Regions from separate parts of the Streptomyces sp. NPDC050732 genome, predicted to be linked through region 3. Evidence: riboswitches for the same ligand, from Rfam matches in the RefSeq annotation. Region 3 holds a riboswitch; each other region holds the start of a gene.
The links. A riboswitch is a leader RNA that binds a small molecule or an ion and turns the genes downstream of it on or off. The one in region 3 is predicted to bind thiamine pyrophosphate.

Region 1 (4,073 bases), on a different contig from region 3:
GGTGCGGATCGGGCGCTGTTCCGGGTGGGCATCCCACCGCTGCTCGCCTTCCTCGACCGCACGGACAAGTTGGTGCCGCTCGGGCAGGAGCGGGCGCTCGCCGACTTCGAGACGCACCTCGACGAGGCACTCGACCGGATCCTCGCGGAGGAGCAGAACGCGGGCTGATTCGGCGTCGTCAACGGGAGGAGAGCCATAGGCATTTTGGTGCATTTCACGGCATCGACTACACCCACCGCATCGACCGCATCGACCGCATCGACCGCACCCACCGCATCGACGGTATGGATCGCAGCCGGGGCTGTCGGCGCCGCGGTCACCGCTTGCGGCGGCGCCCCTTCCCGCCGCGGGAAGGCCGGGCTCCAGTCCCACGGCCCTCGCCACCGGAGCCGGCACCGGTGGCGCCGACGCCCGCACCGATACCGGACGTGCGGTCCGCCGAGACGACCAGGGCGGCCAGCGCGGTCGTCACCGGTACCGAGGCGACCAGGCCGATCGAGCCGATGAGGGTGCGCACGATCTCCTCGGCGACCAACTCGCTGTTGGCCACCGTGCCCACGCTGGACTGAGCGATCGAGAAGAGCAGCAGCAGGGGCAGCGCGGCGCCCGCATAGGCGAGGACGAGGGTGTTGACGACCGAGGCGATGTGGTCGCGGCCGATGCGGATGCCCGCGCGGTAGAGGCCGCGCCAGCCCATCGTCGGGTTGGCCTGGTGCAGTTCCCAGACCGCGGAGGTCTGGGTGACCGTGACGTCGTCGAGTACGCCGAGCGAGCCGATGATGACGCCCGCGAGCAGGAGGCCGCTCATGTCGATGGACGGGTACAGGCCGTGGATGAGGCCGGTGTTGTCGTCCGTGTTGCCGGTGAGGGCGGCCCAGCCGATGAAGAGCGAGCCGAGCAGCCCGATCAGCAGGAGGGAGATGAGCGTGCCGAGTACCGCGACCGATGTGCGAGCCGTGAGGCCGTGGCAGAGATAGAGCGCGATCAGCATGATGGCGCTCGCCCCGATCACCGCCACCACCAGCGGATTCGAACCTTGCAGGATCGCCGGCAGGATGAAGAACGTGAGCACCATGAAGCTGATGGCGAGCGCGACCAGGGCCATCACGCCGCGCAGCCGTCCCACCACGACGACGGCGAGCGCGAAGATGCCGGCGAGCAGCGCCATCGGGATCTTGCGGTTCACATCGGTGACCGAGTACTGCAGGCCTTCGGGCGCCTTGGGCTCGTAGGCGACCACCACCTCCTGGCCCTTGCGGAGTTGCCGGGGCGAGTCCGGCTGGATGAACTCAATGAAGGTGCGGCCCTTGTCCTTGCCGCTGCTCACCTCGATCGTCGCCTTCTTGCAGGTGCCCTCGGCCCGGGACTGCGCGGACTGGCCCTCCGGGGTGGAGGTGTCGCCGGTCGGCGGGGGCTGTGAGGGGCTGAGGTCCTTGCAGGGCAGCTCCTGCACCTTCGTCACCTTCGCCGACTGCGTCTGCCGGTCGAAACCGACGCCGGTCCGCTCGTGCGAGGGCGTGCCGCCGGGCCACAGCACCATGAGCCCCACGACGACCGCGGTGGCGAAGGGGATCAGGACCGCGGCGATGACCTTGCGCAGATGCTTGGAGACGGGCGCGGCCGGGCCGTGGCTGTGGGAATGCCCGTGCCCGGACCCGGACCCATTTCCGTGTCCGGACCCATGTCCATGCCCCTCAGGAGGCATCCCGGAGGAGGGCGGCTGCGGGGGCGGCGGAGGCGGCGGCTGTGTGGTGGTCACTGACCGATCATCGCAAGAACGGAGGGGGCCCTCTGTTCAGCGCGGCCGACATGACGCTAGCGTGGAGCCACCTTTGCAATCGCGGGAGCTCGGAGCACCGGGCTGAGAGGGCGCTGACCTCCGTACGAAACGGCACGAAGAGTGCACGAAACGTACGGGATTCGCTGCGTCGACCGCCGAACCTGTTACCGGGTAATGCCGGCGTAGGGAGTAGGTCTCATGACCACATCGGACGCACGCACGCCTGCCTCCAGCAGCGACGAGCACTCTGAGAGCACAGTCGCGGCTGACGGGGCCGGGAAGTCCATCGGCTGGCACAAGGCGTATGTCGAGGGTTCGCGCCCCGACCTGCGGGTGCCGGTCCGCCAGGTGCACCTCACCAACGGCAAGGCCGTGACCCTGTACGACACTTCGGGCCCGTACACCGACCCGTCGGCCGAGACCGACGTCCGCCGCGGACTGCCGCCGCTGCGGGAGAACTGGATCATCGCCCGCGGCGACACCGAGGAGTACGTGGGCCGCCCGCCCCGTCCCGAGGACGACGGCATCAAGCACACCTCGCCCCGCGGCGGACTCAAGAACCTCGACGCGGTCTTCCCCGGCCGCCCCCGCCAGCCGCGCCGCGGCCGTCAGGGGCAGGCGGTGACGCAGCTGGCGTACGCCCGCCGCGGCGAGATCACGCCCGAGATGGAGTTCATCGGGATCCGCGAGAACATGGACCCGGAGATCGTCCGGACAGAGGTCGCCGCGGGGCGCGCGGTGATCCCCGCCAATGTCAACCACCCGGAGATCGAGCCGATGATCATCGGCAAGAAGTTCCTGGTGAAGGTGAACGCCAACATCGGCAACTCCGCGGTCACTTCCTCCATCGAGGAGGAGGTGGACAAGATGACCTGGGCGACCCAGTGGGGCGCCGACACGGTCATGGACCTGTCCACCGGCCGCAACATCCACACGACCCGCGAGTGGGTCCTGCGCAACTCCCCCGTGCCGATCGGCACCGTGCCGCTCTACCAGGCCCTGGAGAAGGTCGACGGCAAGGCCGAGGAGCTGTCCTGGGAGATCTACAAGGACACGGTCATCGAACAGGCCGAGCAGGGCGTGGACTACATGACGGTGCACGCGGGCGTACGACTTCCGTACGTTCCGCTCACCGCGCGCCGCAAGACCGGCATCGTCTCGCGCGGCGGCTCGATCATGGCCGCCTGGTGCCTCGCGCACCACAAGGAGAGCTTCCTCTACGAGCACTTCGAGGAGCTCTGCGAGATCCTCGCGGCGTACGACGTGACGTACTCGCTCGGCGACGGCCTGCGGCCCGGTTCGATCGCGGACGCCAACGACGAGGCGCAGTTCGCCGAGTTGCGGACCCTCGGGGAACTCAACACGATCGCCAAGCGTCATAACGTACAGACGATGATCGAGGGCCCCGGTCACGTCCCGATGCACAAGATCAAGGAGAACATCGACCTCCAGCAGGAGATCTGCGAGGAGGCGCCGTTCTACACGCTCGGCCCGCTGACCACGGACATCGCGCCCGCCTACGACCACATCACCTCCGGCATCGGCGCCGCGATGATCGGCTGGTGGGGCACGGCGATGCTCTGTTACGTCACGCCCAAGGAGCACCTGGGCCTGCCCAACCGCGACGACGTGAAGACCGGTGTCATCACGTACAAGATCGCGGCGCACGCGGCGGACCTCGCCAAGGGGCACCCCGGCGCCCAGGACTGGGACGACGCGCTCTCGGACGCGCGCTTCGAGTTCCGCTGGGAGGACCAGTTCAATCTCGCCCTCGACCCGGTCACGGCACGGGAGTTCCACGACGAGACGCTGCCGGCCGAGCCCGCGAAGACAGCACACTTCTGCTCGATGTGCGGGCCGAAGTTCTGTTCGATGAAGATCTCCCAGGACATCCGTCGCCAGCACGGCGGTGATCTGGACTCGGATGACATCGCGGCGGGCATGGAGCAGAAGTCCAAGGAGTTCGCCGCGGCGGGCAACCGGGTCTACCTGCCGATCGCCGACTGAGCCGCGGGAGCAAGGCGTGTGCCGGCTTTTCGGCCGTGCCGGCCACTGCCCTGCTCCCGCGCGTGCACTGTCGTCGGCATGGTTGCCGGTTGTCGGTGGACGTCGTGGGCGGCCCCGTCCGTGTGGACGGGGCGGTCGCGGACGTGTCGGTCCCACCCACCTGTCGGTACGCCTTCGGCTTGCGCCGCCGCTCGCCGACAGCGGCGCGCCGAGGCGGTGTCGCGCCTCATGGCCTGGCCCCGGCCCGGCCCCGGCCTCGTTACTCCGGCTTGTGGTCGGGCCCGCC
Region 2 (4,073 bases), on a different contig from region 3:
GCGAGCCGCCCCGCCTCGACGCCGTGCCGCATGGCCTCGGCCATCAGGACCGGCTCCTGCGCCCGCGTCACCGCGGAGGCGAGCATCACACCCGCGCACCCCAGCTCCATCGCGATCGTCGCGTCGGACGCCGTGCCCGCCCCCGCGTCGAGAATCACCGGCACGCGCGCGTGCTCCACGATCAGCTGGAAGTTGTGCGGGTTGCGGATGCCGAGCCCGGAGCCGATGGGCGAGCCGAGCGGCATGATCGCCGCGCAGCCCACGTCCTCCAGCTTCCGCGCGAGCACCGGGTCGTCGTTCGTGTAGGGCAGCACGGTGAAACCGTCGTCCACCAGGGTCTCGGCGGCGTCCAGGAGCTCGACGGGATCGGGCAGCAGGGTGCGCTCGTCGGCGATCACCTCCAGCTTCACCAGGTCCGTGCCGAGCGCCTCGCGGGCGAGCCGGGCCGTGAGGACGGCCTCGCCCGCCGTGAAGCAGCCCGCCGTGTTGGGCAGCACGCGGATGCCGAGCCGGTCGAGGACGGAGAGCACGGAACCCTGCACGCCCGGGTCGAGGCGGCGCATCGCGACGGTGGTCAGCTCCGTGCCGGACGCGATCAGGGACCGCTCCAGGATGTCGAGGCTGGGCGCCCCTCCCGTGCCCATGATCAGGCGCGAGGAGAGGGTGAGCCCGCCGATGACGAAGGGGTCGTCTGCCATGGTGGTTCAGCCTCCCTGGACGGCGGTGAGGATTTCGACGCGGTCGCCGGCGGCGAGCGTCGTGGTGGGCCACTGCGCGCGCGGGACGACGGTTTCGTTGACGGCGGCGGCGACACCGGAGTGCGCCGAGGAGAGGGTGGCCACGACGGCTTCGAGCGTGGTGCCCGAGGCCACGTCGCGTGCCTCCCCGTTGACGGAAACGGCGAAGGGCGTGCTCATGCGTGCTGCTCCGTGAAGTGCGGCGTGGCGGGAGGGGGTACGGGGGAGGGCTCGGCGAAGCGGCGCGGGGTGAACGGACGCGCCACGTCCGGCAGTTCACCGGTGGTCAGGGCGTGCGCCATGACGTCACCCGTGAGGGGCGTCAGGAGGATGCCGTTGCGGTGGTGGCCGGTGGCCAGGTGGAGTCCGGCGAGCCGCGTCGGGCCGAGCAGCGGCGCGTTGTCGGGGGAGCCGGGGCGCAGACCCGCGCAGGTCTCGGTCAGCGGCAGTTCCGTGATGCCGGGGACCAGTTCGTGCGCGTCCCGCAGGAGTTCGTAGACGCCGCCGGCGGTCACCGTGGTGTCCCAGCCGAGCTCCTCGCTGGTCGCGCCGACGACGAGCTCGCCGTTCTCACGCGGCACGAGGTAGACGTGGCTGCCGCGCACCACGGCCCGCACGGTGCGGCTCAGGAACGGCGCGTACGGCTCCGGCACCGTCAGCCGCAGAACCTGGCCCTTCACGGGCCGCACGGGCGGCAGGACGTCCTCCGGCACGCCCCCGAGACGCCCGCTGAGGCTGCCCGCCGCGAGCACCGTCAGGCCCGCGCCCAGCTCGGTGCCGTCCGCCAGGACGACGCCGCGCGCCCGGTCGCGTACGACCGAGAGGCGCTCGGCCCACGCGCGGTGGAAGGCCACACCGGCCCGCTCGCAGGCCACCACGAGCGCCGCCGCGAGCCGGCGCGGGTCGACCTGGTGGTCGCCGTCGACCCGCAGCCCGCCCCGTACGCCCGGAGCGAGCATCGGCTCAAGACGGCGGCACTCGCGGCCGCTCAGCCACTCGGACTCCAACCCCGAACGGCGCTGCAGGGCGTGCAGTTCGCGCAGGTGGGCGCGGTCGTCGGAGTCGAGCGCGACGGCGAGCGTGCCGCACGCGCGATAGCCGAGGTCCCGTCCGCTCGCCTCGGTCAGCTCGGCGGCGAAGGCGGGATAGCGGCGGGCGGACTCGACGTTGAGGCCGAGCAGCGTCTGCTCGCCGTAGTGGAGTTCGGTGACGGCGGCCAGCATGCCCGCGGCGACCTGCGCGGCGCCCCCGCCCGGCGCGGGGTCGACGAGCGCGACGGAGAGCCCGCGCTGAGCGGCCCGCCAGGCCGTGACCAGGCCGATGACGCCGCCTCCGACGACGAGGACGTCAGAGGTGGCGGATGGTGGTGTCGTACTCGGACGCGCTGGTGGCGTACGTGGATGCATGGGCGTCCAGCCCCTCCCTTCGCCGGCATGACCCGGATCAGGTTCGTACGGTCGGAGGCCGTCCCAGCCTCCCTCTCAGCCCGGTGCGCCCGGGCTCCCGCGAGTGCTCTGCACCGGCCACCCTAGCCCGTCGCTTCGCGTGGCAGTAGGGGAGCTGTCCGGGTATGGGCGGTGACGGTGTGTCAGAGATCTCCCCGCAGCCATCTCAAGGCGCCGCGGCACGCCGCCCTACAGTGATCGGGTGAGCGAGCAGCAGAGGCAGAGCGGAAGTCAGCGGCAGGCGGCGCGGCGCGTCGTCATCGTCGGAGCCGGAATGGCCGGGGTGCAGACCGCGGTGGCCCTGCGCGAACAGGGGTTCGCCGGTCCGGTCACCGTCGTCGGGGCGGAGCCGCACCAGCCGTACGACAGGCCGCCGCTGTCCAAGGCGGTGCTGCTCGGCAAGGCGGAGGGCTCCGCCTTCGACATCGACTTCGAGGCGCTCGGCATCGAGCTGGTCCTGGGCCGCGAGGTCACCGGCGTGCGCCCCGCCGACCACGAGCTGGACACCGCCGACGGCCCCCTCGCGTACGACGTCCTGGTCCTCGCGACCGGCGCCGAACCGATCCGGCTGCCCGGCACCGAGGGAGTCCCCGGCGTCCACCTGCTGCGCACCCTGGACGACGCCGAGCGGCTGCGCCCTGTCCTCGCCGAGCAGCGGGAGATCGTGGTCGTCGGGGCGGGCTGGATCGGCGCGGAGTTCGCGACCGCCGCGCGTGAGGCGGGCTGTTCCGTCACCGTGGTCGAGGCCGCCGCACGGCCGCTCGCCGGGGCGCTGCCCGAAGAGGTCGCGGCCCCCATGACGGGCTGGTACGCGGACTCCGGAGCGGTCCTGCGCACCCACGCGCGCGTGGAGCGTGTCGAACCGGGCACCGTCGTCCTGTCCGACGGGACCCGGCTGCCCGCGGGCGCCGTCGTCGTCGGCATCGGGGCGCGGCCCGCGACGGCCTGGCTGACCGGCTCCGGGATCGAGCTGGGCAGCCACAGGGAGGTCGTGGCCGACGACGGGCTGCGCACCTCGGCGCCCGACGTGTACGCGGTCGGCGACTGCTCCTCCTTCCCTTCGGGAAGGTACGGCGAGCGTCTGCTCGTCCACCACTGGGACAACGCCCTGCAGGGCCCGCGCACGGTGGCGGCGAACATCATCGGCGAGACACCCGCGGCGTACGACCCCGTGCCGTACTTCTGGTCGGAGCAGTTCGGCCGCTTCGTGCAGTACGCGGGCCACCACGCATCGGCGGACGAGCTGGTGTGGCGCGGCGACCCGTCGGGGGTGGCCTGGTCGGTGTGCTGGTTGCGGGAGGGCGCCCTGGTGGCGGTCCTCGCGGTGGGCCGCCCCAGGGACCTGGCCCAGGGGCGCAGGCTGATCGAGTCGGGCGCCCGGCTGGACCCGGCTCTGACGGCGGATCCGGCGGTGCCCCTGAAGAAGGCGGTCCGGTAGCCGGACGGCCGCCGTCCGGTGCGTGTCACCGGCCAGAGATACGCTGGGACGGTGACCGAGATTGACGCAAAGACTGACGCTCTTGTCCCCGCCTGGCTGCACCTCCCCGACATCGCGGAAATGCTCGATGTCGAGGTGACCCGTGTGCGCCAGCTGGTCAAGGAGGGCCAGCTGATCGCCGTACGCCGTGGGGAGAACCGGGCGCTCCAGGTGCCCGCCGCCTTCATCGACGGCGACAAGGTCGTCAAGGGCCTCGCCGGCACCCTGACGCTCCTGAGGGACGACGGCTTCTCCGACGAGGAGATGCTGGAGTGGCTCTTCACCCCCGACCCGACCCTGCCCGGCACCCCCGTGCAGGCACTGGGCGAGAATCGCGGCACGGAGGTGAAGCGCCGCGCCCAGGCGCTGGCCGTTTGACCTGAGCACACCAGTACATCATCGACAACGGGGGGA
Region 3 (4,073 bases):
CTGGGAGCTGACCTCCCGTCTGGCGGAGCGCAAGGGCATCAAGGCGCCGCTCGTGCCGCTCGCGGTGGGCGGCGCGGCGATGGTCGTCGCCGGATACGTGCGCGGGCCCGAGGGTGCGTGGGTAGCGATGGCGCTCACCGCGCTCGCCGTGCTGGTCTGGCGGATGACCGAGCCGCCCGACGGCTATCTGAAGGACGTCACGGCGGGGGTCTTCGCCGCCTTCTACGTGCCTTTCCTCGCCACGTTCGTGGCGCTGATGCTGGCCGCGGACGACGGTCCGCAGCGGGTGCTCACCTTCCTGCTCCTCACGGTGGTCAGCGACACGGGCGCGTACGCGATCGGCTGGCGCTTCGGCAAGCACAAGCTGGCGCCGCGCATCAGCCCCGGCAAGACCCGCGAGGGCCTGGTCGGCGCGGTCACCTTCGCGATGGCCGCGGGCGCGCTCTGCATGGAGTTCCTGATCGACGGCGGGACGTGGTGGCAGGGGCTGCTGATCGGCCTCGCGGTCGCGGCGAGCGCCACGCTCGGCGACCTCGGCGAGTCGATGATCAAGCGGGACCTCGGCATCAAGGACATGGGCACGCTGCTGCCGGGCCACGGCGGCATCATGGACCGCTTGGACTCGCTGCTGCCGACGGCGCCGGTGGTCTGGCTGCTGCTCGTGGTCTTTGTCGGCTCCGGGTGACACCAGGGCTGACCTGCGTAGATGTGCGTGAGGGGTTCGTTGTCCACAGGGCGGCGAGCCCCTTGTCGTATGTCTGCGACACTGGAAGGACCATGCCTGTACCCGGAGAACTCACCTTTGTCGCGCCCCGCGGTGCCAAGAAGCCCCCGCGGCATCTCGCCGACCTCACGCCCGCCGAGCGCAAGGAAGCCGTCGCCGCCATCGGCGAGAAGCCGTTCCGTGCCAAGCAGCTGTCCCAGCACTACTTCGCGCGGTACGCGCACGACCCGGCCGAGTGGACCGACATCCCCGCCGGTGCGCGCGACAAGCTCCGCGAGGCGCTGCTGCCCGACCTGATGTCCGTGGTGCGGCACATCAGCTGTGACGACGACACGACCCGCAAGACGCTGTGGCGGCTCTTCGACGGGACCCTCGTCGAGTCGGTCCTGATGCGGTACCCGGACCGGGTCACCATGTGCATCAGCTCGCAGGCCGGGTGCGGCATGAACTGCCCGTTCTGCGCCACCGGACAGGCCGGCCTCGACCGGAACCTGTCGACCGGTGAGATCGTGCACCAGATCGTGGACGGCATGCGCGCGCTGCGGGACGGGGAGATTCCGGGTGGGCCCGCCCGGCTCTCCAACATCGTCTTCATGGGGATGGGGGAGCCGCTCGCCAACTACAACCGCGTGACCGGTGCCATCCGGCGCCTCACCGACCCGGAGCCCGACGGCCTCGGGCTCTCGCAGCGCGGCATCACGGTGTCGACGGTGGGGCTCGTGCCCGCCATCCACCGGTTCTCGGACGAGGGCTTCAAGTGCCGCCTCGCGATCTCCCTGCACGCGCCGGACGACGAGCTGCGCGACACGCTCGTGCCCGTCAACACGCGGTGGAAGGTGCGGGAGGTCCTCGACGCCGGCTGGGAGTACGCCGCGAAGTCGGGCCGTCGCCTCTCCATCGAGTACGCGCTGATCCGGGACATCAACGACCAGGCATGGCGCGGTGACCGGCTCGGCCGGCTGCTCAAGGGCAAGCCGGTCCACGTGAACCTGATTCCGCTGAACCCGACGCCGGGCTCCAAGTGGACGGCCTCGCGGCCCGAGGACGAGAAGGCGTTCGTGGAGGCCATCGCCGCCCATGGTGTGCCGGTCACGATTCGGGACACCCGGGGTCAGGAGATCGACGGAGCGTGCGGCCAGCTCGCCGCGGCCGAGAGGTAGTCTGACGGGCGTACTCCCTCGTGGGAGGGCGTGCACACATCTGCATATTCCGACAGGGGAGCGCCACAGCGCTGAGAGTGCGGCACCTCGGACAGGTGGGCCGCAGACCCTCTGAACCTCGCCCAGGTCATTCTGGGTAGGAAGTTCGGGCATCACTCAAGCTGTAGCGCCCTGCCCGCGTGCCACGGGCCCGCGGGCGGGGCCGCGTCTCTTCCTGGTCACCCAGGAGGAAAACCAGTGAGCACCAGGGGCACCACCAAGAAGGTTTCGTTCACCGCCGTGGCGGTGGGCGTCGGGCTCGTCGCGGTCTCCGCGTGCGGCAGCTCCGACAGCGGTTCCGGAGGGTCCGACTCCAAGAGCGTGACGCTCGTCAGCCACGACTCCTTCAACGTCTCCAAGGACGTGCTGAAGGACTTCGAGAAGCGGTCCGGGTACCAGGTCAAGGTCCTGAAGGACGGTGACGCGGGCGCCGCCGTGAACAAGGCGATCCTCTCCAAGGACAACCCGCAGGGCGATGTCTTCTTCGGCGTCGACAACACGCTTCTGTCGCGGGCGCTCGACAACGGACTCTTCCAGTCGTACGAGGCCAAGGGCGCGGAGAAGATCAAGCCGGAGTTCCGCGTCGACCAGGACAAGCACCGGGTGACGCCCGTCGACAGCGGCGACATCTGCGTGAACTACGACAAGAAGTACTTCGCCGACAAGAAGCTGGCGCCGCCGAAGTCCTTCGAGGACCTGGCCAAGCCCGCGTACAAGAACCTGCTCGTCACCGAGAACGCGTCGACCTCCTCGCCCGGGCTCGGCTTCCTGCTCGGCACCGCCGCGAAGTACGGCGACAAGGGCTGGGAGAGCTACTGGAAGAAGCTCAAGGCCAACGGCGTGAAGGTCGTCGACGGCTGGGAGCAGGCCTACAACGAGGAGTTCTCCGGGTCCGCCGGCGGCAAGAAGGCCAAGGGCGACCGGCCGCTCGTCGTCTCCTACGCCTCCTCGCCGCCCGTAGAGGTCCTCTACGGAGAGCCGCAGCCGAAGCAGGCGCCGACCGGCGTCGCGACCGGCACCTGCTTCCGCCAGGTCGAGTACGCGGGCCTGCTGAGCGGCGCGAGGAACGAGAAGGGCGGCAAGGCGCTCCTCGACTTCCTCGCGGGCAAGGAGTTCCAGGAGGACATGCCGCTGAAGATGTTCGTGAACCCGGTGCGCGAGGGCACCAAGCTGCCGAAGCTGTTCACCGAGCACGGCGTGACGGTCGACGCGCCGCAGACCATGGACCCGAAGAAGATCGCCGACAACCGCGAGCCGTGGATCAAGTCGTGGACCTCGCTCGTACTGAAGTAACCGAAGCAGCCGACGGGACCAAGGCACGCTCCCGCGCGGGGGCCGGTCGCGGGAGCGCGGCGCGGCTCGGCCTGATGGCCCTGCCCGTCGCGTTCTTCGCGCTCTTCTTCGCCTACCCGGTCTCGGCGATCGTCGCGCGCGGACTGCATGTCGACGGCGCCTGGCAGTTCGGACGGATCACGGACGTGCTCGGGCAGTCCGACATCCGGCACGTGCTGTGGTTCACCACCTGGCAGGCGCTCGCGTCGACCGCGCTCACGCTGCTGATCGCGCTCCCCGGCGCGTACGTCTTCGCGCGCTTCGAGTTCCCCGGCAAGGGGCTGCTGCGGGCCGTCGTCACCGTGCCGTTCGTGCTGCCGACCGTCGTCGTCGGGACGGCCTTCCTCGCGCTGATCGGGCGGGGCGGGCTCTTCGACGAGCTGTGGGGAGTACGCCTCGACACCACCGTGTGGGCGATCCTGCTCGCGCACGTCTTCTTCAACTACGCGGTCGTCGTGCGGACCGTCGGCGGGCTCTGGTCGCAGCTCGACCCGCGGCAGGAGGAGGCCGCGCGGATGCTCGGTGCCTCGCGCTGGACGGCCTGGCGGACCGTGACGCTGCCGGCGCTCGGCCCGGCGGTGGCCGCCGCCGCGCTCATGGTCTTCCTCTTCACCTTCACCTCCTTCGGCGTCGTGCAGATCCTCGGCGGACCCGCGTACTCCACGCTCGAAGTGGAGATCTACCGGCAGACCGCACAACTGCTCGACCTGCCGACGGCCGCGGTCCTCACCCTCGTGCAGTTCGCCGCGGTCGGGCTCATCCTCGCCGTCCACGCGTGGACGGTGCGGCGCCGCGAGAGCGCGCTGCGGCTCGTCGAC

Region 1: it holds a riboswitch for thiamine pyrophosphate, as region 3 does, so the genes downstream of both, thiC (phosphomethylpyrimidine synthase ThiC) here and AB0H82_RS19200 (thiamine ABC transporter substrate-binding protein) in region 3, are expected to answer to the same signal.
Region 2: it holds a riboswitch for thiamine pyrophosphate, as region 3 does, so the genes downstream of both, thiO (glycine oxidase ThiO) here and AB0H82_RS19200 (thiamine ABC transporter substrate-binding protein) in region 3, are expected to answer to the same signal.

What each region holds. Positions count from the first base shown of each region.
Region 1 is NZ_JBFAHP010000012.1:168,039-172,111, reverse strand. It holds gene AB0H82_RS13835 (SsgA family sporulation/cell division regulator) at 1-168, shown strand, start outside; gene AB0H82_RS13830 (YibE/F family protein) at 317-1,759, opposite strand; TPP riboswitch at 1,831-1,986, shown strand; gene thiC (phosphomethylpyrimidine synthase ThiC) at 1,979-3,787, shown strand; gene AB0H82_RS13820 (hypothetical protein) at 4,047-4,073, opposite strand, start outside.
Region 2 is NZ_JBFAHP010000013.1:167,077-171,149, reverse strand. It holds gene AB0H82_RS14670 (thiazole synthase) at 1-698, opposite strand, end outside; gene thiS (sulfur carrier protein ThiS) at 705-917, opposite strand; gene thiO (glycine oxidase ThiO) at 914-2,143, opposite strand; TPP riboswitch at 2,141-2,254, opposite strand; gene AB0H82_RS14655 (FAD-dependent oxidoreductase) at 2,385-3,620, shown strand; gene AB0H82_RS14650 (Rv2175c family DNA-binding protein) at 3,672-4,037, shown strand.
Region 3 is NZ_JBFAHP010000019.1:111,939-116,011, reverse strand. It holds gene AB0H82_RS19210 (phosphatidate cytidylyltransferase) at 1-685, shown strand, start outside; gene rlmN (23S rRNA (adenine(2503)-C(2))-methyltransferase RlmN) at 778-1,884, shown strand; TPP riboswitch at 1,929-2,045, shown strand; gene AB0H82_RS19200 (thiamine ABC transporter substrate-binding protein) at 2,122-3,216, shown strand; gene AB0H82_RS19195 (iron ABC transporter permease) at 3,291-4,073, shown strand, end outside.